Regions from separate parts of the Devosia lacusdianchii genome, predicted to be linked through region 1. Evidence: predicted binding sites of a transcription regulator. Region 1 holds the regulator's gene; each other region holds the start of a gene.
The links. Region 1 encodes PhoB, which activates phosphate uptake and scavenging genes when phosphate is short. Its sites were predicted from a motif close to TGTCATNNANCTGTCAT; they were not measured.
Positions count from the first base shown of each region.

Region 2: MF606_RS11335 (esterase-like activity of phytase family protein) is a predicted target of PhoB. The motif match lies at 2,221-2,237, and genes of this name have one in related genera.
Region 3: ppk2 (polyphosphate kinase 2) is a predicted target of PhoB. The motif match lies at 6,823-6,839, and genes of this name have one in related genera.

Region 1 covers NZ_CP092483.1:2,940,579-2,950,578, reverse strand. The annotation lists gene MF606_RS14545 (aminotransferase-like domain-containing protein) at 1-721, shown strand, start outside; partial or broken gene MF606_RS14540 (YnfA family protein) at 735-1,018, shown strand; cobalamin riboswitch at 1,054-1,262, shown strand; gene MF606_RS14535 ((2Fe-2S) ferredoxin domain-containing protein) at 1,363-2,121, shown strand; gene MF606_RS14530 (ABC transporter substrate-binding protein) at 2,118-3,065, shown strand; gene MF606_RS14525 (FecCD family ABC transporter permease) at 3,062-4,141, shown strand; gene MF606_RS14520 (ABC transporter ATP-binding protein) at 4,138-4,899, shown strand; gene phoB (phosphate regulon transcriptional regulator PhoB) at 5,089-5,790, opposite strand; gene phoU (phosphate signaling complex protein PhoU) at 5,913-6,614, opposite strand; gene pstB (phosphate ABC transporter ATP-binding protein PstB) at 6,629-7,411, opposite strand; gene pstA (phosphate ABC transporter permease PstA) at 7,482-8,846, opposite strand; gene pstC (phosphate ABC transporter permease subunit PstC) at 8,849-10,000, opposite strand, start outside.
Region 2 covers NZ_CP092483.1:2,311,627-2,321,626, forward strand. The annotation lists gene MF606_RS11325 (esterase-like activity of phytase family protein) at 1-234, opposite strand, end outside; gene MF606_RS11330 (YdeI/OmpD-associated family protein) at 311-754, opposite strand; gene MF606_RS11335 (esterase-like activity of phytase family protein) at 851-2,152, opposite strand; gene MF606_RS11340 (hypothetical protein) at 2,327-2,875, shown strand; gene MF606_RS11345 (GNAT family N-acetyltransferase) at 2,872-3,486, shown strand; gene MF606_RS11350 (TetR/AcrR family transcriptional regulator) at 3,483-4,058, shown strand; gene rpoC (DNA-directed RNA polymerase subunit beta') at 4,113-8,297, opposite strand; gene rpoB (DNA-directed RNA polymerase subunit beta) at 8,376-10,000, opposite strand, start outside.
Region 3 covers NZ_CP092483.1:594,068-604,067, reverse strand. The annotation lists gene MF606_RS02970 (glycosyltransferase family 2 protein) at 1-631, opposite strand, end outside; gene MF606_RS02965 (Hsp33 family molecular chaperone) at 909-1,910, opposite strand; gene argF (ornithine carbamoyltransferase) at 2,104-3,036, opposite strand; gene MF606_RS02955 (aspartate aminotransferase family protein) at 3,158-4,357, opposite strand; gene MF606_RS02950 (GcrA family cell cycle regulator) at 4,728-5,294, shown strand; gene MF606_RS02945 (ATP-binding protein) at 5,475-6,728, opposite strand; gene ppk2 (polyphosphate kinase 2) at 6,843-7,700, shown strand; gene MF606_RS02935 (MurR/RpiR family transcriptional regulator) at 7,857-8,690, opposite strand; gene MF606_RS02930 (N-formylglutamate amidohydrolase) at 8,793-9,563, shown strand; gene MF606_RS02925 (amino acid permease) at 9,596-10,000, shown strand, end outside.

The sequences.
Region 1 (10,000 bases):
CATTCCCGAAGCGCTGGACGCCGCTTTGGCGGCAACCGGTGCCCGGATCGTCTACACCACGCCGGTCTGCCAGAACCCGCTGGGGTTCGAGACGGGGCCGGAGCGGCGCCGGGCTCTGGCCCGCATCGCCGAACGCCGCGGGGCGATGATCGTCGAGGACGACATCTATGGGTTCTACGCGGCCAAGGGGAACCTGACCTATCGCGAACTGGTGCCTGACCGTGTGATCTATGTCACGGGCCTATCCAAGAGCCTGACCCCGTTAGTGCGAATGGGGGTGATCGCGCCGCCAGCATCGCTGGCTGCGAGCGTGCGGCGGCGGTTGCGAGCGGAAAGCTGGGGTCAGCCGCCTTATGCGGCCGAACTTGCCATAGCGATGATCGAAACCGGGCTAGCGGCGGAGGCACTCGCCGCGATCCGCGCCGAGGCAACCGAACGGCTGGCGCTGACCAAGGTCGCGCTGGGCATAGCCAGCGTTCCGATGCCTGGCGGGGCGCCACATGTGTGGCTGCCGATGACAGCATTGCGGGCGGAACAATTTTCGCGGCGCGCCAGCGAGGCCGGGGTGCGCCTGACGCCACCGACGGCGGTGCAGGTGGGGGAGGCGCCGGTGGCCGGGGTGCGCCTCTGCATCATGGCGCCGCCGACGCGGCCAATGCTGGAGCGCGGACTCAAAATCATAGCCGAGATACTGGCGACCGACGAAGACGTGCTGGTGTAGCGCCGTGCCTGTAATCGTGAGTACGGCGCTGATCTATGCCGGGGCGGCGCTGGCCGAGATTGCCGGGTGTTTTGCCTTCTGGGCGTGCCGGCGCTGGTGGCTTTCGCCTAGCTGCTGACGCTGGCTCCGGCCGAGCATGCCGGGCGAACCTTTGCGGCCTATGGCGGCGTTTACATCGTGGCGTCGCTGGCCTGGCCGTAGGCAGTGGAGGGGCGGGTGCCCGATCGCTGGGACCTTACCGGCGGCGCGCTGGCGCTGATCGCGGCTGGCATCATCCTCTTCGCGCCGCGCGGTTAGCCGACGGCCCTCTTGCGAGGGGAAAAGCGATCGGCTACCAGTGACGCGCTTTCGGTTCCGCCAGGACGCGCGGATTAAAAGGGAACACGGTGCGGATTACCCATCAGGGGCCAATACCGTGGCTGCCCTCGCAACTGTAAGCGGCGAGCCATCCGTGCGCATGCCACTGGTCCACCGGGACCGGGAAGGCTGCGGATAGCGCCAGAGCCGCGAGCCAGGAGACCTGCCAGAGCGCAAGACCAAGTAGCCGGGCGAGGTGCCCCGGCAGGGGGCGCGATTGGAACCTGGCACGAATTTCGTGGCACGGTCGATGAATTGGCCTTCTCCCTTATGGAGAAGGCGAGATGGCTCGACCTGACGCAATAGTCTTCTGCATATCCCAGCAATATCTGAGTGCCGGCCGACAGGCGGCGCTGGCTGAAGGCCTGCTCGCGGCATCGCCTGTGCCGGCGCGGCTGGTGCGGCTGGAGGGCACCGGCCCGCATCTGGGCATGGTGCTGGATGAGCTGGCCGATGAGGGTCATGGGCGCATACTGGTGCAACTGCTGGGGTTGCCGTTTTCGCAGAGCCTGGCGGCCTGGATTCCAGGTGTGCTGGCGCATTGGAAGGCCGAGCGCGGTGACGGCGTCGAGTTGCTGCTGGGCGATGACGATCTGATCGACGCCGATATGCTTGGACGCATGGCACAGGCCGCTGTGGACCGGACCGACGGTGCGGTGGCGATCACCGACCAGAAGCCGAGCCTGGGCAAGCCGGGCTGGAACAAGGCGCCGCCCTTCAAGCACCACCTGCTGGTCTGCACCGGGCCGCGCTGCCATTTCCGCGGCGCTCCCAATCTCAAGATTGCGCTCACTGAAGCACTGACCGCTGCCGGCCTCAGCAAGGAGTGCCTGGTGGCGACGACCGGCTGCCTCTACCCGTGCAGCCAGGGGCCACTGCTGGCCGCCTATCCGCGCGGCGAATGGTACCGCCTGCTCGACCGCGCGGCGGTGGAGCGCTTCGTCACCACCGTCATCGGCGCCGGCGAGGCGCTGCCCGACCTGATCGTCCAGCATGTTGCGCCGCTGGACACCCCATCCCTTTCATCTGGAGAGACCCCATGAAGTTGACGACCCTGTTTGCGGCCGGCCTGTTGCTGGCCGTTTCGGCGCCGGTATTGGCGCAGCAGACCAGCTACCCGCTGACCATCCAGAATGGCGAAACCACGCTGGTATTCGAGCAGGCGCCGGAGCGGATGGTGACGCTCAACGGGCATACCACCGAGCTGGCGCTGGCGCTGGGCCTGGCGCCCAAAATGGTCGGCACCGCCTATATGAACCACCCGGTGCTCGACAGCCTCAAGGCCGAGTACGATGCCATCCCGATCCTGTCCGATGGCACCGGGTCGCCATCGCTGGAAGTGGTGCTGGGCACCAATGCCGACTTCACCTTCGGCCGCCTCAGCGCCTATCGCGACACGGCGGTGGCGCCGGTGGAAAAGCTCGGCGAGCTTGGCATCAACGCCTATGCGGTGACCGGTACGCTGATCAAGGGCGCGACCATGGACGTGGTCTATGAGGACATTGCCAAGCTGGGGCAGATCTTCGACATCCAGCCCAAGGCCAATGCGCTGATCGAGAGCATCAAGGCCGACATCGGCGCGGTGCAGGACACGGTGAAGGCGGCCGGCGTCGCGCCAGTGACGGTCATGGTCTATGACAGCGGCACCGACGCCATCTACACGACAGGCAAGGCATTGCAGACGCACCTGATCGAACTGGCCGGCGGCGTCAACGTGTTCGCCGACGTGGACGAAACCTGGGCCAATGTGAGCTGGGAAGAAGCCGTGGCGCGGGCGCCCGAGGTGATTGTGATCAACGACTATGGCCAGGTGAGCGCCGCCGACAAGATTGCGCTGCTCAAGGCCAATCCGGCCCTGGCCAGTGTGCCGGCCGTGCAGAACGACCGCTTCGTGGTGCTGCCGCTGCCTTCGGCCTTCGAGGGCGTGCGCAACCCCGAGGCAGTGCGGACGCTGGCGGCCGGATTCTATCCGGAACTGTTCCCGTGACCACGGACACACTCAATGCTCCCGCCGGCTGGCGGGAGCATTTGCGGGCGCTGCCGGTGGCGCTCATCGTTGCGGCCCTTGGGTTGGCGCTGGCGCTATCGCTGACGCTGGCGGTGACCATCGGCCCGGTGCCGCTGGACGCCAGCCTGGTGTGGCGTATCACCCTGGCCAAGATCACCGGCGCGGCCGGCGACTGGACGGCGGCCGAGGAGGGCATCGTCTGGACGCTGCGACTGCCGCGCGTGCTGCTGGCAGCGCTCGTCGGCGGTGGGCTCGCGGCCGTGGGCGTGGCCATGCAGGCGGTGGTGCGCAATCCGTTGGCCGACCCTTATGTGCTGGGCATTTCATCGGGGGCCTCGGTGGGCGCTGTGCTGGTGCTGGGCACCGGGGCATTGGCCGGACTTGGACTTTATGCCGTGCCGGCGGGGGCGTTTGCCGGCGCGCTGGTATCGTTCGTGCTGGTGTTCCTGGTGGCGATCGCCGGGGGGCAGATGTCGCCATTGCGGCTGGTGCTGGCCGGCATGGCCTGCGGCTATTCGCTGTCGGGGCTGACAAGCCTGATCGTGCTGACCTCGGAAAATCGCGAGCTGGCGCGCAACGCCATGGAATGGCTGCTGGGCAGCCTGGGTGGAGCCGCCTGGAGCGACCTGGGACTGCCTGGCGCGGCGCTGCTGATCGGCACGATCTACCTGGCGGTCAACGGGCGGGCGCTCAATGCGCTGCTGGTTGGCGACGAGACGGCGCGGACGCTGGGCGTCGATGTCGGCCAGTTGCGCCTGGTGCTGTTCGTGGTGCTGTCGCTGCTGACGGGCGTGATGGTAGCGGTGAGCGGGGCGATCGGCTTTGTCGGCCTGGTCATTCCGCATGTGGTGCGCATGCTCGTCGGCAGCGATCACCGCCGGGTGGTGCCGGTGGCGGTGCTGGTGGGCGCGATCTTCCTGATCTGGGTCGACGTGATCGCCCGCATGGCCTTTGCTCCGGTGGAATTGCCGGTGGGCGTGATCACGGCGTTGCTGGGCGGGCCGTTCTTTATCTGGATGCTGGCGACGCAGCGCCGCAAGCGGGAGGCGGCATGAACCAGGTATGGGTCAAGGGCGTCTCGGTGGAGGCGGCGGACCGGCGGATCGTCGATTCGGTGATGTTCGGCGTGGAACACGGCGAGTTCGTGGGCCTGGTGGGTCCCAATGGCAGCGGCAAATCGAGCCTGTTGCGCACCATCTACCGGGTGCTCAAGCCGATGGGCGGGGCAGTGCTGCATCTGGGCGACGACGTGTGGCGGCTCTCGGCACGCGAGGCGGCGCGGCGCATGGCCGTGGTGGCGCAGGAACGCACCGGCGAGTTCGACTTCACGGTGCGTGAACTGGTGTCCATGGGCCGCATGCCGCACAAGGCTGTGCTGTCCAATGACGGCCCGGAGGACCGGGCGATCGTGGCGCGGTGCCTCGATACGGTGGGCATGGCCCACTGCGCCGGGCGCAGCTTCAGCACGCTATCGGGCGGCGAGAAGCAGCGGGTGCTGGTGGCGAGGGCGCTAGCGCAGGAGGCGCCGTTCCTGGTGCTGGACGAGCCGACCAACCACCTCGACATCCGCCACCAGCTCGAGCTGCTGGCGCTGGTGCGGCGGCTGGGGACGACGACGCTGGCGGCGCTGCATGACCTCAACCTGGCGGCGCGCTACTGCCACCGGCTGGTGATGCTGGCCGAGGGCAGGGTGGTGGCGATTGGATCGCCGGCCGAGGTGCTGACGGCGGAACGGATCGCTGATGTCTATGGCGTGGGCGCCACCGTGCGGCTGGAGGAGGGCGTGCCGCGGATCGAGTTTTATCCGCTGTGAGGGGTGTCTTTGTTGAACGCCCCCTCCCAGCCTCCCGATAGGGGGAGGGGCTGCGCTGGTGGATGACGCGTCATTGGGCCCCCGGCAAGCCGTGGCCGCGACCTCGTCCTTCGACAGGCTCAGGATGAGGTCCATGGGGGATCGGTTGCGCGTCCGCACGGCACCGTGAGAGCAGCAAGCCCAAGGGGCTCAAGCCACCTGGGCAAATCTCTCGTCGAAGGCGTAGCCGGCGCCACGGACGGTGCGGATGGGGTCGGATTCGCGGCCGCGGTTGATGGCGCGGCGCAGGCGGCCGATATGGACGTCGACGGTGCGCTCATCGACGTAAACGTCGTTACCCCAGACGCCATCGAGCAGTTGTTCGCGGGAGTATACCCGGCCCGGATGGCGCATCAGATATTCGAGCAGGCGGTATTCGGTGGGGCCGAGGTGGACGTCGCGGTTGGCGCGGCGTACGCGGTGGGTGGTGCGGTCGAGCTCCAGGTCGCCGACCTTGAGGGCAGCGGTGACCAGGTTCGGGTTGGCACGGCGGAGCAGGGCGTGGATGCGGGCGACCAGTTCGGGCACCGAGAAGGGCTTCACCACATAGTCGTCGGCGCCGGTGGCAAGACCACGAACGCGCTCTTCTTCCTCGCCGCGGGCGGTGAGCATGATGATCGGCACGCGGGCCGTTTCCTCGCGGGCGCGCAGGCGGCGGCAGAGTTCGATGCCCGAGATTTCCGGCAGCATCCAGTCGAGCAGGATCAGATCGGGCAGCTTCTCCTGGATGGCGTGCTGGGCCTCGTCGCCGGTTTCGGCGGTGACGACGCGGAAGCCCTCGGCTTCGAGGTTGTAGCGCAGCAGGATGGCGATATCGCCTTCGTCTTCAACGACGAGGATGGTCGCGGGCATGGGTGGCTCCCGTCGGGTCTCTTGGCACCACGTCGGTGCGTGTGGCTCCACCCCCTCCTAGCCTCCCCCATCAAGGGGGAGGTATGGGCCGGTGGTTGGGAGGCTTCAGCGCTTCTTGCGGCTTAGGCCTTGATCTGGGTTCGGTGCAGCTCCTGCACGTCGGCGGTGAGCTGCTTGCCGGTCTGCAAGTAGTAGGCGCGCTCGGCGATGTTGGTGGCGTGGTCGCCGATGCGTTCGAGGCTCTTGGCGCAGAACAGCAGATGCGTGCAGGGCGTGATGTTGCGCGGATCTTCCATCATGTAGGTGAGGAGTTCGCGGAACAGCGAGGTGTGCATGGCATCGACTTCGTCGTCGCGGTTGCACACTTCGATAGCGGCGGCGGAATCGCGGTTGGAATAGGCATCCAGCGCTTCCTTGATCTGCCGCAGCACCAGCGCCGTCATGTTCTTGACGCCGTTGTAGAAGGTGGGTTGCAGGCTCATGCCCTCGAGCTTGAGCGAGCGGCGCGCCAGTTGCTTGGCCATGTCGCCGACGCGTTCCAGATCGGAAGCGACGTGGATGGCGGTGATGATGGCGCGCAGATCCGACGCCATGGGCTGGCGGCGGGCGATCATCGAGACGGCCATGTCATCGATCTTGCGCTGCATGTCGTCGATCCGCTGGTCGGCAATGATCGTGACGTCGGCCAGCTCGCGGTCGAGCTTGAGCAGGGATTTGGTGCCGTTCTCGATCGCGACTTCGACCTGCCCGCCCATTTCGGCGATGGTCTGGGCGAGAGCAACAAGCTCGTCATTGTAGGACGAAACGATGTGTTCGGTAGCCATTGTGATTCCTCGCCTTAGCCGATGCGGCCCATGATGTAGTCCTGGGTCTGCTTGTTGACCGGGTTGGTGAAGATGTCTTCGGTGACGCCTTCCTCGATCAGATTGCCCAGGTGGAAGAAGGCCGTCTTTTGCGACACACGGGCAGCCTGCTGCATGGAGTGAGTCACGATGACGATGGTGTAGTTCTCGCGCAGTTCGTCGATGAGTTCCTCGATGATGGCGGTCGCGATCGGGTCGAGGGCCGAGCAGGGCTCGTCCATCAGGATGACTTCGGGACCGACGGCGATGGCGCGGGCGATGCAGAGGCGCTGCTGCTGGCCGCCGGAGAGGCCGGTGCCGGCTTCGTTGAGGCGATCCTTGACCTCCTCGAAGAGGCCGGCCTTGCGGAGCGAGGACACGACGATCTCGTCCAGATCGGTCTTGGAACGAGCCAGGCCGTGGATTTTCGGGCCATAGGCAACGTTCTCGTAGATCGACTTGGGGAAGGGATTGGGCTTCTGGAACACCATGCCGATGCGGGCGCGCAGCTCGACGACGTCGAGGGCGGGATCATAGATATCCTCGCCGTCGAGCTTGATAGTGCCGCCGACCCTGGCGCCTTCAATAGTGTCATTCATGCGGTTGATGCAGCGCAGGAAGGTGGACTTGCCACAACCCGAGGGTCCGATGAAGGAAGTGACGGCGCGATCGGGAATGTCGATCGAGATGCCGTGCAGGGCCTGCTTGGCACCGTAGTGGACGGTGACATCGCGGGCGGTGAGCCGGATCTGGCGGTCGAGCATGTCGGTGGGATTCATGGTGGTGTTCACTGATTGCTGGGTCATCTTAACCTTGCCGGCGACCATATCCATTTGGCGTGTCCTTGTCCTAGGCGCGCTTTTCGAGGCGCGAGCGCAGGTAGATGGCGACGCCGTTGAGCATGATCATCACGAGGAGGAGGACCATGATGGCGGCGGCGGTGCGGGGTTCGAAGAAATTGCGGTTTTCGTTGCCCTGCCAGAGATAAATCTGGACTGGCAAGGCGGTGGCCTGGTCGAGCGGCGTCGCCGGGACAGCGGCCACAAAGGCCTTCATGCCGATGAGCAGCAGCGGGGCGGTTTCGCCGAGCGCGTGGGCCACGCCCAGGATGGTTGCCGTCAGGATCGATGGGAAGGTGACCGGCAGCACATGGTGGAACACCATCTGCGTCTTGGATGCACCCATGCCGAGGGCGGCCTGGCGGAGCGCTGGGGAGACGCCAAGCAGGGCGCCACGGGTAGCGATAATGATGGTGGGCAGCGTCATCAGGGTCAGCACCAGGCCGCCGACCAGCGGGGCGGAGATGGGCAGGTGCATGTAGTTGATGAAGGCAGCCGCGCCGAGGAGACCGAACACGATCGAGGGCACCGCGGCAAGGTTGTTGATGTTGACCTCGATCAGATCGGTGAGGCGCGACTTTGGCGCGAACTCTTCGAGATAGACCGCTGCGGCCACCCCGATCGGTACGGCAAGCACGATGACGATCAGCATCATCCACAAGGTGCCCACAAAGGCGCCGAGCAGGCCAGCGGAGGCTGGGGCAGATCGGCTATCGACGTTGGTGAAGATGGACCATGCGAAGCCGTTGGTGATGGCCCCGGTGGCGACCATTTCGTCGATCAGCGCTCGAGCCGGGGCGGAGAGTTGCTGCTGGGCATCGCCCAGCGAACGATCGATGTTTCCCTTGATCCAGTTTTGTGCATTGGCCGACGCGAGGACATCGACTTCAACAGTCTTGCCCAGCAGGGACGGATCGGCGACAAACTGCGCCCGAACCTGGTGGCGGGCATCGGTTTCAGCGATGGCCAACAGGTCCTTGGAGTCGATCTCGAAGCCGGCCGGCGCTGCAGCGCGCAGGCTGGCTTCGATAACCTTGTTCCAGTTGAGCATAGCCAGGTCACGTTGCCACTTGAGGTTGGCGGCCTGGAAGTCTGCATCGGACTGGCCGTCGGCACGGACCGGGGCGGGTTCGACGTCGATGATCGCCGGATCAAAGGTTACCGACAGATGCACATTGGACTGAGTGAAGGCCGGGGCCCCCTTGCGGACGATGTCGACAAACAGCAGGGCAACAAAGCCGAGCGCCACGACAATGGCCGCCAGACCGAGACTCTTGAAGATATTCTCGCTGAGGTGACGCTTGCGCAAGCCGGCGCGGATCAGCTTGGTGCGTTCGATGGAGGCCTGGTGGTCAGTGGAGAGCATATCGGTCATGATTATTCGTACTGCTCCCGGAAGCGGCGGACGATGTAGAGGGCGAAGACGTTGAGGCAGAGGGTGATGACGAAGAGCGTCAGACCCAGAGCAAAGGCCACCAGCGATTGGGGACCGGCAAAATCCGAGTCGCCGGTCAGCTGGTTGACGATCGACACCGTGATGGTGGCCACCGGCTCGAAGGGATTGCCACGCAGGACCGGCGAGTTGCCGGCGGCCAAGACCACGATCATCGTTTCGCCCACGGCGCGGCTCACAGCCAGCAGGAAGGCCCCGACAATGCCGGGGAGAGCCGCGGGCAACAGCACGTTGCGAATGGTCTCGGACTTGGTGGCTCCCAGGCCATAGGCGCCATCGCGCAGGGTGCGCGGTACCTGATTGAGAATGTCGTCTGATAGGGACGACACGAAGGGGATGATCATAATGCCCATGACCACGCCCGCGGTGAGCGCACTGGTCGCCTTGATATCGAGGCCGATGAAGCCGCCGACATCACGCAGGAATGGGCCAACCGTCACCAGGGCGAAGAACCCAAAGACGATGGTGGGAATGCCGGCCAGGATCTCGATGATCGGCTTGGCCACAGCGCGGAAATTGTGGTGGGCATACTGGCTGAGATGGATTGCCGCCATCAGGCCGACCGGCACGGCCACCAGCATGGCGATGAGGGTAATCATCAGCGTGCCGGCGAGGAGCGGAAGCAGGCCATACTGACCGTGCGCGCCACCGCCGGTGGAGGAAAAGCTGGGGTTCCAGACCGTGCCAAAGAAGAAATCGATCGGGTGGATGAAGGTGAAGAACTTATAGGCCTCGCTGACCAGCGAGGCGACGATGCCGACGGTGGTCAGGATGGCAACAGCCGAGCAGGCCAGGAGCGCGATATTGATGACGCGCTCGACGGCGTTACGGGCCCGGAGGCGGGCGGTGATGCGGCTGCGGGCGTAGAGCAGCGCCGCGACACCAGCCACCGCGGCAGCAACGATGACAACCAGAAATGTGATGAACTGGAACGAGCGCAGCGCATCGCCCGCGGTCTGTTCATAGGGCAGGACTTCGCCCGCCACACCATAGCCCGATGCCAGCGACTTGATGCGGGCGATGGTGGCGTTGAGGCCGACCTGATCGAGCGACTGGACGGTTTCTACGGGGATTTG
Region 2 (10,000 bases), 630 kb from region 1:
CCGCGCCGGACCGCGCTCGGAACGATCGTCTGAAATCGCCAGATAGCTGCCATCGGCAGGATCGGGGCTGAGGCCGGAAATGCCACCGAACTCTAGGCCGTTGATCTTGAGGCCGGTCGGCAGAACGATCTCGCCGATCAGTTCAAGTGCGGGGGCGGCATCCTGCGCTGCAACCGGGCAGCCAATCGCGATAGATGCGGCGAGTGCGGTCGCCGCCAGTGTTTTGGTCGTCATCGTCTTTACCCTCCAAGACCCGACACGGGGACGGAATTAGTAAAGCGCTTTACTAAGACGAATATGTGTCAGCGCGCTATTTCTTGCCCGCGCGCATGGCCTCGACGACCTTTTCGATCCTCCGCCGGCGGGTCTCGGGCGTCTTTGCATCATTGACCGACAGCACGTGCCGCAATTTGTTGCTGTAGGACAGGGACTCAAAGAATGCCCTGGCGGGAGCGTCGCCGGATAGCGCGGCGGCGAGGTCGTCCGGGACGACCACCTCGCGCGGCTCGGTATCAAGCGTCAGATCAATCTCGACGGCGTCGCCACCCCGGATGCCGGATTCCAGGCGGCGCTCGGCGCTAAGCGGGATCAGGAACTGCCCGCCCATCACGGCGATCGACGACCGATAGCTATAGGTGCCAATGGTCACGACCACGGCCGGTTTCTTGCCGCCGGCCAGGCCCTCGACCACCTCGACCGGCACCTCGATGCCCGTATTGTTGCCCATCTGCAGGATAGTGGTGCTGAACTTCATGGCTCTCTCCTCGTGCATTCGTAGACAACGACGAACGTAGGCACAAGGAATCGACAAAATAGGAAAAGGGGCCTGAAGGCCCCTTCCCTGTTAGCCCTACTCGGCCTTTAGGAAGTCCGCGACTTCAAGCAGGATGTACTCGTTGTCATCGGCACGCCCTGCCTCACGGCCGGTGGAGCCGGGATAGTTGTTGTCGTTGGCGACCACGATAGTGGTTTCATCGACACGATCCACATCCTCGATCGTGACGAAGGGGAAGGTGAACACGCCGTCCACAGTGCCGCGCGGCGCAATCCCGCCCGGATCCTTGATCGCCATCAGATCGATATAGGCGATCTTCTCCAGAACGCCGCTTTCGTCGACGCGCTCCAGGTCGATGAGGTAGATGCGCTTGAACGCAGCCGCCTTCTCGCGACCGTCATCGCCTTCATTGTTATCGCGCTCGATCACCAGCCCACGGGTGCCCTCGATGATGTTGAAATCGCCGATGGCATTGCCGGCATCGTCGAGCGGATAGTAGCGAACCTTGTCCGACCACGTCGCATCGGCAACGTTGAACTCCAGCATACGAATGACCGGCTTGCCATCGATAAGCTCGAGAGCACCTGCTGCCTCGTCATAGAAGGCCTTTTCGAGCAGTGGATAGAGCGTGGTGCCGTCCATGGATTGGGCCATGCCTTCATATCCACCCGAGCGACCGGTATTCACCCCCGTCACCGCAACACCTGCAGCAGGCGTGGCGACGAACTGGTTGTCTGGGGTCTTGTAATCGACGCCGCTCGGATTGGTGGCGACCACCTGAAGCACCACACCATGCGCATCGACTTCGATTAACCAGGGGCCGAACTCGTCGCCGATCCAGAAGTGATCGCCAACGGGCTGGATCGATTCCGGATCGAAATCAGCGCCGGTGAGATAGCGGGTTTCGCTGTGTTCGGTGACAACAGGGAATGGGACGACGCGGTTCGGATCCCTGAGGAACACAGTCCGCTCAAGCGCAACCTTGCCCGTGGCCCAGTCCATCTTCATGAAATTGAAGATAAGCATGGCGTCAGACGAGTTGGCCTTGGCGCCAAAGCCGTTGTCGGTGAGAAAAACGAAACGGTCATCGCCCAGCGAACGAACACCGGACATGCCCTGTACGGGCTGACCGGGGAACGGCATGGCAATGCCGGAGGCAGGATTGGCCCAGCCATACGGCGTCTCCACGCGCTTGCCAGAGGTAAAGCGCCCTGACATCGACAGGCCATAGGGCGCATCAGCGGGGGCCGGCACGAAGGTCTGGGCAGGCAACTGGGCATGCGCCTTGAGAGTGGCATCGAACTGAACGGGCTGGGCATAAGAGGCTGGGGACAGCATCGTCACAGCTAGCGCGGCAAGCAGCGTCGTCTTGGTCATGATCGTCTCCGAAGCGAGGAAGCCATCCTGCTGCTAGCGTGGCTACGTGTCGGCTCGGCTACGGCCAAATGGCAGTTCGTTGACAATGCACCGGAGACTCCGAGCTAGCCCGGCCCGCTTGACAGTACAGCAATTCGACTCCTACATACCAACCGGTCGGTTTCGAGAGAGATGATGATCCAAATACCTGCTTGGCTGCATGACGTGCTTGGCGCTGCTCAGCGGCCAGGCGACCTCGTGCTGATCGCAGCCTTCGGCCTTGGCGCTTCAAGCACGCTCGTGGCGCTCTACCCCGAGGTCTTCCAAGGGGTTCCGGCGTGGCGTGCGGCGCTGGCAATACTGCTGATACTCGACATTGCTGCGGGCTGCATCGCCAACCTCACGACCGGAACGAACGACCACCACGCCGCCCACCCCGGCAGCCGATGGGTGTTCATCGCCATCCACGTCCACTTGCCGATCGTCGCCTTGCTGCTCAATCTCAACATGCCCGCGACTCTCGCCATCTGGGCCTTCACCATCGCCGGCGCAGTGCTGGTGAACCTGTTGCGCCCGGGGGCCACCCAGCGCGTCGTTGCGGGAACCGCTTTCGGTATCGGCGCCTTTGGCACAGTGATCGGCCTGGACGGTTCTCCCTTCACGGTATGTGTCGGCCTGCTCTTCATGCTCAAGGTGCTGGTGCATTTTGCCGTCGATCACCGGGCGGACGGGCGCGGTTCGTGACCGTCACCCTCGGCAAAATCGCCCGGACGCATCGCGAAAGCGCGCTTGCGCTTATGGTATCGGCCTTCCTGGACGACCCATTGTTCCTTGCGATGTTCGGGCAGGACGAACACAAGGCCAGGGCGTTCCTCGAGTTCATGTTCGACATGAACACGCTATTGGACGGCGAGATGTTAGGCGCGTTTGACCGCAGCGTCCTGGTTGGCTGCGCATTGATGGACCGCCCCCAACAACCGCCCTCGCTTCGTTACGCGACAAGATTGACCATGGCTCTGCTCCGCTTCGTGCCGCTCGCGCTGACGCTCGGAGCGGGAAAGGTCGCCACGCTCAACAAGTACATGGTCGAAACGCGAAAGGGGCCGGCATGTGGCCGGTACGCCTACCTCGCCATGGTTGGCATCGATCCGGGCCGGCAGGGTCGCGGCATCGGTCGACGGCTTGTTGAAGCAGCCGTCGCCCAGGCTGCCGCCTGGAATGCCGACGGCCTTGCGCTCGACACCGAGAACCCGGCAAATATCCGCCTCTATGAAAAGCTGGGCTTCATTTCGGGTCGGACACTCGATCTGGGTGCGTTCACCAGCTTCTGCATGTACCGAGTGATTGAGCCATGAAAGACGCCCGGACCACCATTGTCACGCAGGCTCTCAAGCTCTTCCTGGAGCACGGCTATGACGGGATGAGCCTGAGTGAATTGACCAGGGATACCGGCCTCTCCAAGGGTGCGATCTACCATCACTTCAAGGACAAGGACGACCTGTTCACGGCAGCAATAGAGCAGTTCTTCCTGCAATTCCTACCGGTGCAGGCCGATCAGCAGCCGCCGACGGATTTCGAGGGCACGGTCAAGTCCCTGGTCGACGGCTATGCCGCCATGCTCGCGGCAGTGGACGAGGTAACGCCAGATCGCCTTGCCTACTTCAGGTTCATCCTGGCGATAGCGCCCAAAATCCAGCCGCAACTGCGGGAGCGCATGAATGCGGTTCGCAACCACCTCATTGCGACGCTTTCGGCCGAGGCCACCGCCGGGCGGCTGAAGTCAGATCGGCCCGCCACCATGCTGGCAGACCAGATACTGGGCTTGATAGAGGGCGCCAGCCTCTTGGCCGCGATCGCCGGCTGCTCCGACCCAGCCGAGTCCATGCGGGAGACGGTCATGGATTTTGTGGCCACGCTCTTGCGCTGAAAAAGAAAGGGGACCTTTCGGCCCCCTTTCCCTCAATTCAACAATGCGACAGCCCTACTCGGCGGCAGGCGCCGGGATCTGGACGGTCGACGCCTGGCGGCGACGTTCGTCCAGGATCAGGTCGTCGCGCTTGGACGCGATCAGTTTGGCCGACGAGATACCGGCACCAGTACCGGCCGGGATGAGGCGGCCGACGATGACGTTTTCCTTGAGGCCTTCGAGCAGGTCGGCCTTGCCAGACACCGCCGCTTCCGTGAGGACGCGGGTGGTTTCCTGGAAAGAAGCGGCCGACACGAACGAGCGGGTCTGCAGCGATGCCTTGGTGATGCCGAGCAGCACCGGATTGGCGGTCGCTGGCTTCTTGCCGTCGGCAACAAGCGAGTCGTTGAGCTCGTCGAAGTCCAGCTTGTCGAGCTGCTCGTCCTTGAGCAGGCCGGTATCACCTGGATCCACGATCTCGACCTTCTGCAGCATCTGGCGAACGATCACCTCAATGTGCTTGTCGTTGATCAGCACGCCCTGCAGACGATAGACCTCCTGGATTTCATTGACGAGGTAACGAGCAAGCTCTTCCACGCCCTTGATGGCCAGGATGTCATGCGGCGCCGGGTTGCCGTCGAGGATGTATTCACCCTTCTCAATGGTGTCGCCTTCCTGGAGATGGAACGGCTTGCCCTTCGGGATCAGGTACTCGACCGGATCGGCACCCTCTTCGGTCGGCTCGATGATGACGCGACGCTTGTTCTTGTAGTCGCGACCGAAGCGGATCGTGCCATCGATCTCGGCGATGATGGCGTGATCCTTCGGACGACGAGCTTCGAACAATTCCGCCACGCGCGGCAGACCGCCGGTGATGTCCTTGGTCTTGGCGCTTTCGAGCGGGATACGTGCGAGCACGTCGCCCGGCGAAACCTTCTCGCCCGGCTCGACCGCGATAACCGCGTCGACGGAGAGCAGGTAGCGAGCGTCGCCACCGCGTTCCACCTTCTGCACGACGCCGCCACGAGCGATGGCCAGAGCAGGCTTGAGGCCCTCGCCACGCTGGTTGCCGCGCCAGTCGATGACCACGCGCTTGGTGAAGCCCGTCGCTTCGTCGGTGTTTTCCGCAACGGAAGCACCATCGACCATATCCTCGAACACGACCTCGCCCTCGACTTCGGCCAGAACCGGACGAGTGTAGGGGTCCCATTCGGCCAGACGCTGACCGCGGCGGACCTGATCGCCTTCCTTGACCAGCAGCTTGGAACCATAGGTCACCTTGTGGGTGGCGCGTTCCTTGCCGTCGGCATCAAGAATGGCGAGCGAGACGTTACGGGCCATGACGACCAGCTTGCCGCCCTCGACCTTGACGACGTTCGGGTTGCGGATGGCGATCTTGCCTTCCGCGCCGGACTCGAGGAACGAGGAGTCAACCACCTGTGCCGTACCACCAATGTGGAACGTACGCATGGTGAGCTGGGTACCGGGTTCACCGATCGACTGCGCGGCGATAACGCCCACAGCTTCACCCATGTTCACGGGGGTACCGCGAGCAAGGTCACGGCCATAGCAGGCCGCGCAGGTGCCCTGGCGCATGTCGCAAGTCAGCGGGGAGCGGATGCGGATCGACTGGATCCGGGCTTCCTCGATGACATCGACGTGCTTTTCTTCCAGCAGCGTGCCCTTGGCAGCGATCAGGTCGCCCGACAACGGATGGAAGATATCATCCGCAGCGGTACGGCCCAGAACGCGCTGGCCAATGGAGGCCACGATCTGTCCGGCGTCGACGATCGGCTCCATGGTGAGGCCGCGTTCGGTGCCGCAATCGGTCGACACGATGATCGCGTCCTGCGCCACGTCAACGAGACGACGAGTCAGGTACCCGGAGTTCGCAGTCTTCAGCGCCGTATCCGCCAGACCCTTACGGGCACCGTGGGTGGAGTTGAAGTACTCGAGAACGTTGAGGCCTTCCTTGAAGTTGGCCGTGATCGGGGTCTCGATGATCGAGCCGTCCGGACGGGCCATAAGACCACGCATACCGGCAAGCTGCTTCATCTGGGCCGGTGAACCACGGGCACCGGAGTGGCTCATCATGTAGACGGAGTTGATCGGCTTCTGACGGCCGGTCTCCTTGTCGATCTGCACCTTGCGGATCGCGTCCATCATCTCTTCGGCGACCTTGTCACCGCACTTGGCCCAGGCGTCGACCACCTTGTTGTACTTTTCGCCCTGAGTGATCAGGCCGTCATTGTACTGCTGCTCGAACTCTTCGACCTGCTTACGGGCGGCTTCCACGATCGTGTACTTGGAGGCCGGGATAACCATGTCGTCCTTGCCGAACGAGATACCGGCGTCGCAAGCATTCTTGAAGCCGAGCTGCATGACGCGGTCGCAGAAGATCACGGTCTCTTTCTGACCGCAGCCACGGTAAACCGTGTCGATCATCTTCGAGATCATCTTCTTGGTCATCAGCTGGTTCGCCGTGGCAAACGGCACAGCCGGATGCTTGGGCAGAATCTGGCCGATGAGCATGCGGCCCGGAGTCGTCTCGACGATCTCGGTCGTTTCCTTGCCGTTCTCATCGAACGACACGACGCGGCCTTTGATCTTGGTGTGCAGCGTGACGATCTTGTTGTCGAGCGCGTGTTCCAGTTCCGCATAGGAACCGAATGCCATGCCCTGCCCTGGCTCACCCTCGTTCATGAGCGACAGATAGTAGAGGCCCAAGACGATGTCCTGGGACGGCACGATGATCGGCTGGCCGTTGGCGGGGTGAAGGATGTTGTTGGTCGACATCATCAGCACGCGTGCTTCCAGCTGCGCTTCGAGCGACAGCGGGACGTGCACGGCCATCTGGTCACCGTCGAAGTCGGCGTTGAAGGCCGAGCAAACGAGCGGGTGCAGACGGATGGCCTTGCCTTCGATCAGGATGGGCTCGAACGCCTGGATGCCCAGACGGTGCAGCGTCGGAGCGCGGTTCAGCAGAACCGGATGCTCGCGGATCACTTCGTCCAGGATATCCCAAACCTCGGGCTTTTCCTTCTCGACCAGCTTCTTGGCCTGCTTCACCGTCGAGCTGAAGCCCTTGGCTTCGAGGCGCGAGTAGATGAACGGCTTGAACAGCTCGAGCGCCATCTTCTTGGGCAGGCCGCACTGGTGCAGCTTGAGGTTCGGACCCACGGTGATGACCGAACGGCCCGAATAGTCGACGCGCTTGCCGAGCAGGTTCTGGCGGAACCGGCCCTGCTTGCCCTTGAGCATATCGGACAGCGACTTCAGCGGACGCTTGTTGGCACCGGTGATGGTGCGGCCACGGCGGCCGTTGTCGAACAGCGCGTCAACAGCTTCCTGCAGCATGCGCTTTTCGTTGCGGATGATGATGTCAGGCGCCCGCAGCTCGATCAGGCGCTTCAACCGGTTATTGCGGTTGATCACGCGACGATAGAGGTCGTTAAGATCGGACGTGGCAAAGCGGCCACCATCCAGCGGCACCAGCGGGCGCAGCTCGGGCGGAATGACCGGGATGACGGTCATGATCATCCATTCGGGCTTGTTGCCCGAGACGATGAACTGCTCGACGATCTTCAAGCGCTTGGCGAGCTTCTTGGGCTTAAGTTCCGTGGTGGACTCAGCAATTTCCACGCGCAGGTCGGCCGCGATCTTCTCGAGATCGAGGGCGAGCAGGATGTCGCGGATGGCTTCGGCGCCGATCTTGGCGGTGAAGCTGTCGGCACCATACTCGTCCTGGGCATCGAGGAACTGCTCTTCGGTCAGCAGTTCATGCTGGGTGAAGGGCGTGAGGCCAGCGTCCAGAACGACGTAGTTCTCGAAATACAGGATGCGCTCGATGTCCTTGAGCGTCATATCGAGCAGCAGCGCGATACGGGACGGCAGGGACTTCAGGAACCAGATGTGGGCAACGGGCGCAGCGAGTTCGATGTGACCCATGCGCTCGCGGCGAACGCGGCTCAGGGTGACTTCCACACCGCACTTTTCGCAGATGACGCCCTTGAACTTCATGCGCTTGTACTTGCCGCACAAGCACTCATAGTCCTTCACAGGGCCAAAGATGCGCGCGCAGAACAGACCATCACGTTCAGGCTTGAACGTACGATAGTTGATGGTTTCCGGCTTTTTGATCTCGCCGTACGACCAGGACAGAATCTTCTCTGGCGACGCGATGGAGATCTTCATCTGATCGAAGGTCTGCACCGGAACGGCCGGGTTGAACGGGTCCATGACGTGGGAATGATGATTCATCAATTCTCTCCTCTTTCCATCCGGAGGGGCCAACTGGCCCGCTCCTTCAGGAAGTGAATGGGGGTAGGAAGTGCCGGATTATTCCGCCGCTTCCTGAGGAGGTGCGAGCTCCGCTTCGGCCTGGGAGCCGTCGCCCTCGATCTCGCGCATGTCGAGTTCGACATTGAGACCGAGCGACCGGATTTCCTTGACCAGAACGTTGAAGCTCTCGGGGATGCCCGCTTCGAACGTGTCGTCGCCGCGAACGATGGCTTCGTAGACCTTGGTACGACCAGCAACGTCGTCCGACTTGATGGTGAGCATTTCCTGAAGCGTATAAGCCGCGCCATAGGCTTCGAGAGCCCACACTTCCATCTCGCCGAAGCGCTGACCGCCGAACTGGGCCTTACCGCCCAGCGGCTGCTGGGTGACCAGCGAGTACGGGCCGATCGAACGGGCGTGGATCTTGTTGTCCACCAGGTGGTCGAGCTTGAGCATATAGATATACCCAACCGTCACCTGACGATCGAACTGCTCGCCGCTACGGCCGTCGAACACCGTCGACTGACCCGAGGCCTTGAGTCCTGCCCGCTCCAGCATCACGACGATGTCGGCTTCCTTGGCGCCGTCGAACACCGGGGTCGCGATCGAAACACCCTTGGAAAGGTGCTCGCCGAGACGCACGAGGCCGTCGTCGTCGAGGTCGGTGATGGAGTCATCACCGGCAAACAGGTCCTGCACTTCCAGGCGCAGCGGCTTCAGATCGCCATTGCGCTGATACGCACGGACCATCTCGTCGATCTTCTTGCCCATGCCAGCGCAAGCCCAGCCCAGGTGAGTTTCGAGGATCTGGCCCACGTTCATGCGCGACGGCACGCCCAGCGGGTTCAGCACGATATCGACCGACGTACCGTCTTCGAGGTACGGCATGTCTTCCACGGGAACGATGCGCGAAACCACGCCCTTGTTACCATGGCGACCAGCCATCTTGTCGCCCGGCTGGATCTTGCGCTTGGTGGCGATGAAGACCTTGACCATCTTCATCACGCCCGGCGGAAGTTCGTCACCGCGCTGCAGCTTGTCGACCTTGTCGATGAAGCGCTGCTCGAGCAGACGACGGCTCTCTTCATACTGAGCATGAAGAGCTTCCATCTCGGTCATGACCTTGTCGTCATCGACCGCGAACTGCCACCACTTGGAGCGTGGCTGAGCTTCGAACATCTGATCGTTGAGCTTGGTGCCCACGACATAGCCCTTCGGACCTGCCGTAGCGGCCTTGCCGAACAGCATCTCCTTGAGACGTGCATAGACGTTACGGTCGAGGATCGACTGTTCGTCGTCACGGTCCTTGGCGAGACGTTCGATTTCCTCGCGCTCAATAGCCATGGCGCGCTCGTCCTTGTCGATGCCGTGGCGATTGAACACGCGCACTTCAACAACAGTACCAGCATCGCCCGGCGGCACGCGCAGGGAGGTGTCGCGAACGTCCGAAGCCTTCTCGCCGAAGATGGCGCGGAGAAGTTTTTCTTCCGGCGTCATCGGCGATTCACCCTTGGGGGTGATCTTGCCAACGAGGATGTCGCCCGGAGCGACTTCGGCACCGATATGGACGATACCGGCTTCGTCGAGGTTCTTCAGCGCTTCTTCCGAAACGTTCGGAATGTCGCGGGTGATTTCCTCAGGACCAAGCTTGGTGTCGCGGGCCATCACCTCATATTCCTCGA
Region 3 (10,000 bases), 2.0 Mb from region 1:
GGATGCATGCAGGTACGATCAGTATCAGGCAGGCCACCGGCAAGAGCCACATTTGCGCGATGAACGGAGCGGATAGCAGGCCGGATACCAGCAAAGCAAGGGCGCCCACAAAGCCGTACCGGGCCAGCTTGGTGAGTTCGAGATGGGCCGACGCATACGGCCAGCGGCGCGCCAGATTCTGCCGCGCCGCATCGATCAGCGCCGGGGCCGCAGCATCGGCCAGATATTCGCGCAAGGCCGGCTCCGGTACAAAAAACAGAAGGTTTCGAAGCCGCGGCGTCAACGCCAGCTTGTGTTTGAGCCGGATGACCTCGAAAAAACCGGGTGCGGTGAAGGCCACTTCGCGATCCAGCAGTTGGACACGAAACATCCGAACGCTGGCCAGCGCCTCCAGGGTCGTCGGTTGCACCTCCCCTTTCACCCCTTGCGGCACGCGGTCGTAGAAGGCGTAGCCGGCCCAGGCGGCCGCGCGCTGCATTACCAGGTCAGAACCCAAGCCAAGTGTGGCAGCGCAATAGAGTAGAGGGTCGACCTCGCGTTGAAGCGCAAGGTCGAGAACGCGACGGGCAGCGGCAGCGTCGGCGCAGGCGTTGCCGAGAACCGCGCGGACCAGATCGACCGCATCGGACATCGGGGCCACCTAAGGCCGGGCCGGAAAGAGCTCCACTCGTCGTCGCGATCGGAAGCGACATAGCAACATCAAAGGATTAAGCTCCGCCTGCCCGCGGATGCCGTTCATTCTCATCGCTGCCCCCCTGTCGAGCTGCCCCTCGACGAAAGCGATATTCTAGAACTGACAGCAGGATAGCTCAGTTCATAGCGATCGTGGAAGGGGGATTCTCGCTCGATACGGCGGATGTGCAAACGGCCGCCCGAGGGCGGCCGCCGCTCGCTTCAACCAATCCGGTTCAGTGCTTGGCGTCGAACTGGTGCGGATTGAAATGGTAGGCCGTGGAGCAGAACTCGCAGACCACTTCGATTTCGCCATCCACCGCCATTTCTTCGCGGTCCTCGGCGGTGAAGCTGGTGGCCAGCATGGCCTCGATGCGGTCAGCCGAGCAGGAGCAGCGCTCCACCATGGGCAGCGGCGTGAACACTCGTACTCCGGTCTCATGATAGAGCCGGAACAGCAGGCGTTCGGAGGTCAGGTCCGGATCGGCCAGTTCGAGATCGTCCAGCGTCGCCAGCAGCGTTCGGGCTTCGGTCCAGCCATTGGCCTCCTCGAAATCGGGGTCGACCATATCAGGATTGTCGAAATTGCCGTCGCCGGGCAGGTCGGCCATGTGCGAGAGGCCATGCTCGGGCAAATGCTGGATCAGCACACCGCCGGCGCGCCAATGAGGGCGATGGTCGCCGCGACGAGTGAACTCGGCCACAGCCAGGCGGACCTGGGTCGGGATCTGCTCGGACTGCATGAAATAAGTGTGCGCCACCTCTTCCAGCGAATGGCCGTCCAGCGCCACGATGCCCTGATAGCGTTCGGTATTGGGGCCCTGGTCGATGGTCATGGCCAAGTGTCCCTTGCCGAGCAGTTCGCCCGGCTTGGTGCGCCCTTCCTCGGCCGCCTTCACCAAAGCGTCGTGGTCGAAGCGGGCATAACCGCGCAGCCCATCGGGCGCGTCGAAGTCGACAACCAGCAGGTTCACCGGACCATCAGTCTGGGTCTGCATGATGAAGCGACCCTCGAATTTGAGCGAGGAGCCGACCAGCGCAGCCAGCACCACCGCCTCACCAAGCAGGCGGGCGACGGGCGCGGGATAGTTGTGGCGGCTAAGGATAGTGTCGAGCGCATCGCCCAGCCGCACGGTGCGGCCGCGGGTATCGAGCTTGTCCAGCGTGAACGGCACGACGGCGTCATCGCCGCTTTCCGGCCGGTCGAGCCCGAGGGCACTCATCAGGTTCTCGGTCATAGCAGTCGTATCCGTCGTCATTCTTCTGGCTTTCTTGAGGCTAACCCCTCAAGGCGAAACGTGCCACCGACACAATGTACAAATCACTGCGTCATTCCGCGAAAGCGGGAATCCCCCTGGTCTGCAAGGGAGATTCCCGCTTTCGCGGGAATGACGCAGTGGGCGTATCGGTTGGCATAGGCGCTGTGGGCGCCTAGTTCACGTTGACCCCAAGGGCCCAGCACAGGATGGCTTTCTGGGCATGGAGGCGGTTTTCGGCCTCGTCCCACACGACCGATTGCGGACCGTCGATTACCTCGTCGGTTACCTCATCGCCACGGTGGGCGGGCAGGTCATGCATGAACAAGGCGTTCTTATCCGCCAAGGCCATCAAATTGGGGTTCACCTGGTAGGGTTTCAAGACCCGGCGGCGCTCGGCGATATCCACGTCACCCATGGAGACCCAGGTATCGGTGATGACGAGATCGGCGCCCTCGACCGCCTCGCGCGGATCTTCGATCAGGCGCACATTAGCGCCGGCGCGACGGATATCCTCCATCAGATCCTTTTCGGGGCTGTATTCCTCGGGCGTGGCGATGGTCAGCTGGCACTCGAAGAGTTCGGCGGCATTGACCCAGGAGTGCAGCACATTGTTGCTGTCACCCACCCAGGCGACCTTGGCGCCCTTGATGTTGCCGCGGTGCTCTTCGAAGGTCATGAGGTCGGCCATGATCTGGCAGGGGTGCGCCCGGCGGGTCAGGCCATTGATGACCGGAACAGTCGCGGCCTCGGCCAGTTCGAGCAGATCGGCGTGGCTCAGGATGCGGATCATGATGGCATCGACATAGCGGCTCATCACCTTGGCGGTATCGCCCAGAGTCTCCTCGCGTGACAGCTGCATTTCCTGGCCGGACAACATGATGGTCTCGCCGCCGAGCTGGCGCATGCCGACGTCGAAGCTGACACGGGTACGGGTGGACTGCCGCTCGAAGATCATGGCCAGCACCTTGTCCTTGAGGAGCTGGGGCCGATCGCCGGCCTTGAGGCGGGCCTTGAGCGAGCCGGCGGCATTGAGCATGCCGCGAAGTTCGGAATAGTCGAAGTCGTCGATAGAAAGAAAATGCCGTGGGGTGCCGGTCGATGTCATGGGCCGGGTTCCTTTATGGGACTATGTTCAGTGAATGCGCGCGCTTTCGTCCTCCGCCCCTAGGGGCGGAGGGAACAGACCGCGTCGTCGCCGACCATAGTAGCGAACGCTCAATTTCATCTCAGCCAACCGCTGGAACCGAAGCCGTTTCAGCCTCGATGGCATCGAAGGCGGCGCCGATCTTGGCGACCGCTTCCTCGATCTCGGCTTCGGTGACGATCAGCGGCGGCAGCAGCCGCAGCACGTTGTCGCCAGCGCCGATGGCCAGCATGCGGTGATCGTCACGTAGCCGGGCGACGAAGTCGCGCACCGGCGGGGTAATCTTGATGCCCGCGAGCAGACCCTTGCCGCGCAGTTCGAGCACGTAGTCGGGGTATTTCTGCGCCAGTTGCTGCAGGTGCCAGGCAAGCTTCTGGCCCATCTGGTTGGCGTGATCGATGAAGCCTGGCGCCAGGATGCGATCGAGCACGGCATTGCCGACAGCCGTTGCCAAGGGATTGCCACCATAGGTGGAGCCGTGGGTGCCCGGGACCATCGAGGCCGCAACCTCGCCCTTGGCAAGGCACGCGCCGAGCGGGAAGCCGCCACCAATAGCCTTGGCCACGGCGACGATGTCGGGCGTGATGCCGCTCCACTCGAAGGCGAAGAAGCGGCCGGTCCGGCCATAGCCGCACTGCACCTCGTCGAGGATGAGCAGCATGCCGTTGTCGTCGCAGAGCTTGCGCAGGCCCTGCATGAACTCATTGGTCATGGCGGTGACGCCGCCTTCGCCCTGCACCGTCTCGATCAGGATGGCGCAGGTTTGTGGCCCAACGAGCGCCTTGACGGCTTCGAGGTCGCCTGGGGCGGTGTGCTTGAAGCCGGGCATGGGTGGGCCGAAGCCTTCGAGGTAGCTCGGATTACCACCGGCGGCGATGGTGCCCATGGTGCGGCCGTGGAAGGAGCCGGTGAAGGCGATGATCTCGTAGCGATCGGTCTCGCCTTTGGCCCAGAAATAGTGCCGTGCCGTCTTGATGGCGCATTCGAGCGCTTCAGCACCGGAATTGGTGAAGAAGACGGAATCCGCGAAAGTGGCCTCGACCAGCCGCTGGCCGAGCTTTTCCTGCTCGGGAATGGTGAAGACGTTGGACGTATGCCAGACCTTTTCGGCCGCCGATTTCAGCGCCGAAACGATATGGGGGTCGCCGTGACCCAGGGCGTTCACCGCGATGCCGGAATGGAAATCGAGATAATCTCGGCCATGCTGGTCGTACAGTCGCATGCCCTCGCCCCGCTCGAAAGCGAGGTCGGACCGGGCGTACGTGCCGTAGAGCGCAGACATGGATTATTCCTTCTGAATTTTCGGGGTTGAGAGGAGGCTAGGCGGCTTGCGTGACAATAGCGCCACAAAAACCAAAAACGCGCTCGTTGCGCAGCGCGTTTCTGTGGCCGAGTTAGGCCAATTTTGCCAGATAAGTCAATGATCACGGCCCAAGCCCCTGATTTGACTCAGGGATTGTTAGGGCAATTTTAACCAGTGGATTTACGGGGAAAGTCGCCCCCGACTCTTGATCCCGATTCCACCGATGGCGTAAACTCAACGTCATTGGGAACACGATATCTCGTGTGGCGGACCCACTCAACATACGACGCCTAGCGTTTGATGGTTGCCATGGCCATTTGGCAGCGCAATGAAGGATTCTGTTTTGACGATGGATTCAGGAGCACAATCGGCGGGCTGGACTGACGAGCGCGTCGAGACTTTGAAGAAGCTCTGGATGGAAGGTCTGAGCGCAAGCCAGATCGCCGGCGAGCTGGGCCAGGGCGTGACCCGCAATGCCGTGATCGGCAAGGTGCATCGCCTCAAGCTTTCGGCCCGCGCCAAGCCGACCAATTCAGCGCCGCGCGCCCGTCCGGCCGCTCGCCCCGCGCCACGCCGCGTGGCCAGCCCTTCGGCTGGCATGTCCAATATGGGTGGTGGCGCTGCCAAGGTGCGCCAGACCATGTCGCAGCCGCGCTCGATCGGCGCGACCGCGCTGGCGCATGATCCGCAGATGGAAGCCGAGCTCTATGTGGCCCCGACCGTAGCAGAGCTGTTCATTCCTGAGGACAAGCGGCTCAACCTGCTGCAGCTTAACGAGCATACCTGCAAGTGGCCGATCGGCGATCCGCTCAGCAAGGACTTCTATTTCTGCGGCCAGCATTCGCTGGAAACCGGCCCCTATTGCGAGTTCCACTCGCGCCGGGCTTATCATCAGGTCGACAAGAAGCGGCGGTAATCGTCGCAAGCAGGACTGAAAGAGGGCGCCGATGGCGCCCTTTTTGTTCGCGTGACAGTCGCTTCTATCAGATCGCCCGTCGCCCACCGCGCGTCACCGTCGGGCTTGATCGAGTTTGTGAATCGTTCGTGCTGTTGCCAATCCGATTGGCAGCGGCGAGACGGAGCATCGCGATTCCGTCTAAGGCAAAAACACGTCCACGCGCATGCCCTCGCCGGGCTTGCTCTTGATGCTCATCTGGCCGCGATGGCGGTTGACGATGTGCTTGACGATGGCGAGGCCGAGGCCGGTGCCCTTCTTCTTGCGGCTAGCGTCGGCATCGATGCGATAGAAGCGCTCGGTGAGGCGCGGCACGTGCTCGGGCTCGACGCCGGGGCCGTGATCGATGACAGTCACCTGATGCTGGAAGCCGGGGCGGCCGGACGGCGCCAGGCTCAGTTCGACGAATTTGCCACCGGCGCCGTATTTGATGGCGTTGTCGAGCAGGTTCTCGAACACTTCATAGAGCTGACTGCGGTCGCCCGTGGTGGTCGAGGGGCCCTCGAAGAGGCTGAGGCGAATTTCGACGTCGGCCGCCTTGGCCTGCATCATCAGACCCTCGCGGACTTCACGCAGCAGCCCGGCCAGATCGATGGTGCCGGTGGGGCGCACATGCTGGTGCATTTCAATGCGCGACAGGCTCAGGAGGTCGTCGATGAGCTTGCTCATGCGCTCGGCCTGGCCGCGCATGATGCCGAGGAATTTCTCGCGCGCCGCCGCATCCTTTGCCGCCGGGCCAAGCAGGGTATCGATGAAGCCGAGCAGCGAGGCGAGCGGCGTGCGTAGCTCATGGCTGGCATTGGCGATGAAATCGGAGCGCAGCGCGTCGACGCGCTTGAGTTCGGTCAGGCTCTGGAAGGTGACGATGAGCTGGCGCCCCTCGTCGGCGAACCAATCGACGCCGGGCCGCTGTAGCGGAGCGACGACCACCTTTTCCCAGGTCTCGGACGGCACGGTTTCGTGCAGCTCGATGCTGCGGCTGGCGCCGGTGCGATTGGCGGTTTCGATGGCCTGCACCAGTTCGGGATTGCGCATGGAGAAGGTCAGCGGATTGCCCGAGGTAACGGCCGGAAACTGCCGCCGGGCCGCTGCATTGGCATGCAGTACGACGCCGCGGCGATCGAGCACCAGGCAGGGATCGGTCAGCGCGTCGGCGAAGGTATTGACCGAGGTATCCGCTGCGATAACGAGCCGGGGCGTCTCCACCGTCTGGGTGACCGTGACCACGCCTGTCGGCAGCACGGCGACGCCGGCCACCACCGCCAGAAAGCCGACAATGGCGGCGACGATACCGAGATCACCAAACAACACCAGGCCGCCGAACACGCCGGCTATGCCCGCCAACAGGCTGGCCTGCGCGACCAGGCGCGACAGCACGACGTTCAGACGAGGCATAGGTTGTCGGGAGCTGGGTTCGTCCATTTTGTTTCTAGAATCAGGCCTTTGCCATGCCCCTTGCACATGGGGGCGCCTCTATAGCACGGTAGAGATGACAACGGAGCGACACCTGTGACTGATCCCTTTCACGGCTTTGATCTCGAAAATCCTGAACTCCCCAAGGCCATCAAGAAGCACGCCATGGAGTCGGGCGGCTACCCTTACGAAGATAAGCTCGATAGCGAAATCTATGAAGCACAGATGTATGCGCTGCAAAAGCAGCTCGTGCTGCTGCAGGCGCATCTGGCCAAGAGCGGCGAGCGGGTGATGATCGTGTTTGAGGGGCGCGATGCCGCCGGCAAGGGCGGCACGATCAAGACCTATCTCGAAAATCTCAACCCGCGCTACAACCTCATCGCGGCGCTGCCCAAGCCGAACGACCGGGAAAGCACGCAGTGGTATTTCCAGCGCTATGTGGATTGGCTACCGGCCGCGGGCGAGACCGTGCTGTTCGACCGTTCCTGGTATAACCGGGCCGGCGTTGAGCGGGTCATGGGCTTCTGCACGCCCGAACAGACCGAGCACTTTTTGGAAGAAGCGCCGGAGTTCGAGAAGCGGATCACGCGGGATGGCATCCACTTCTTCAAGTTCTGGCTGTCGATCGGCCGGGAGATGCAGCTCAAGCGGTTTCATGATCGCCGCCACGATCCGCTCAAGGTGTGGAAGCTGTCGCCGATCGATATCGAGGCGCTCGGCAAGTGGGACGCGTATTCGGTGGCTCGCGACGAAATGCTGAAGCGTACCGACAGCGCGCATGCGCCCTGGACGGTGATCCGCGCCAACGACAAGCGGCGCGGCCGCATCAATGTGATCCAGACCGTGCTCGAGCGGCTGGATTTTGCCGGCAAGGACAAGAAGGCAATCGGGGACATTGATCCGAAGATCGCGCTGAGCGCTGGGGATTTTCTGGCGATGAAGAAGACGGATTGAGGGCGCCGTAGGAAGAACGAACCCTGCCGCGATCACAATCGCTTCCCGCGGACTTGATCCACGGGTCTCTCTCACATGGCGCAAGCGGCGAGTGACCCGCGGATCAAGTCCGCGGGAAGCGACGGTGCGTGGGAGAGATGGGGCTACCCGGCGCGCTTACCCCCGCTCAATACTCCCCATGCGCTTGCTGGCGGTAGCCCAGCTCAGTTCCGTGGTCCGCGCTATCACCGCCTCCACCAGCGTGAACAGTGATCCATTGGCGTCCCAGGTGCGGTCCGTTTCGGTGCGGCAGGGGAGGACCAGTTTGGCGAAGCGGCTGACCGGGCTCATCCATTCGTCGGTGATGAGGACGATCTGGGCACGCCGCGCCGCCAGTTCGGCGGCAACCTCGACGAGACTGTCGTCATAGCGGCGGACGTCGAAGATGATGGCGAGATCGCCCGGTTTCACGTCGATCAATTGATCAGCCCGCGTGGCCGGCCGGCCGTCGAGGCGGCGCACACCCTGACGAACGAGCCGCAGGTGCGCCTCCATATAGCCAGCGAGGAAATCGGTGAAGCGCCCGCCGACCAGATGGCAATTGCCCTTGGCCTCGGCCAGCCGCTCGCAGACCGCCTCGAATTCGGAGGTGGGGATCAGCCCGGCCGAGCCGCGCAGATTGGCGATGGCCTGGGTCACGAAGCGATCGAGAAAATTCTCGTCGGCGCCGCCACCCGCGTGGTGCTGGCTGCGTTGGAGGGGCGACTTGGAGCGCTCTTCAAGCTCGTCGCGCAGGGCACGCTGGAAATCGGGATAGGATTTGTAGCCGAGCTGGGAGACGAAACGCAAAACGGTGGCCGAACTAGCGCCGGACTGTTGCGCGAACTCGGCGACAGGCGCCAGGCCCAGCGTCGGATAGGAACCAAGCAGGCCACGGGCGGCGCGTTTCTCGGCGGCCGTGAGCCGATGGATGGCCTCATGGATGCGCCCGGCAACCGACTTTCCCTCCATCGCGTCTTCCACATTCCTCTGAATTTATGATTTCAGCATTGACAGTTTTTGCAGTTGTGGAACTACTGTTACAGAAGTTAATCGACCATGCGTAGGGGCTAAGTGGACGTTAGCGGCGAAAAATCGGTTCTGGTCAGCAATGTACGCGGGGCTTCGCCCTTCGTGATCGTCTGCGACCACGCCAGCAACCGCATTCCGGCCAAGTATGGCGACCTGGGGCTGAGCGCCAGCGAGCGGCTGAGCCATATCGCCTGGGACCCCGGCGCACTCGCGGTAAGCCGTCACCTCTCCGAAGTGCTCGATGCGCCGCTGGTGCAGTCGACGGTCTCGCGGCTCATCATCGATTGCAACCGCGACCTCAACGCACCCGACCTGATCTGGACGCTGTCGGAGGCCACCCGGATCGCGGCCAATGAAGGTCTTGACGCCGAGGAGCGCCAATACCGGATCGACCGCTTTCACCGGCCTTATCACGCCGCGATCGAAACGCTGCTGGAGGCACGTCGTCAGGCCGGACAGGAGACAATCCTGGTGTGCATGCACTCGTTTACGCCGATCTATCATGGTGTGGCGCGGCCCTGGCCGATCGGGATGATTCACGGCGTCGACCAGCGGTTCACCCGGGCCGTGTTTGATGCACTCGCCGCCGAAGACCCGGAGATGAATCTGGGCTGGAACGAGCCCTACGCTGCGCTCAATGGCGTGACGCTGACGCTCGAAAAGCATGGCGATGGTCGCGGGCTTGACGCTACCATGATCGAAATCCGCAACGACGAAATTCTCGAACCCGCCGGGGTGGCCGCATGGTCGAACCGGCTGGCCCGTTGCCTCAACGCGGCGCGGCAGGCGCGCAAAGGGGCAATGGCAGTCTAGACCACATTGGGGCTTAACCAGGGGACGTGACTATGGCTGAGACAAAGAAGGTCGGCAGTGTCGCCTATGCGACGCGCGACAAGGACTATTTCGAGAAGCGCGGACTGCAACGCTATGCGGGCATCTGGTCACTGTGGGCGCTTGGCGTCGGCGCGGTGATCTCGGGCCACTTCTCGGGCTGGAATTTCGGCTTCATGACGGGCGGATGGGGCGGCATGCTCGTCGCCGCCGGCATCATCGCCATCATGTATCTGGGGCTGGTGTCATCGATCGCCGAAATGAGCCCGGCGCTGCCGCATACCGGCGCTGCCTATTCCTTCGCGCGCACCTCGATGGGCCCATGGGGCGGCTTCATTACCGGGTTGTTCGAGAATGTCGAATATGTCCTCACCCCGGCTGTCATCGTGACCTTCATCTCGGGCTATTTCGGCTCGATT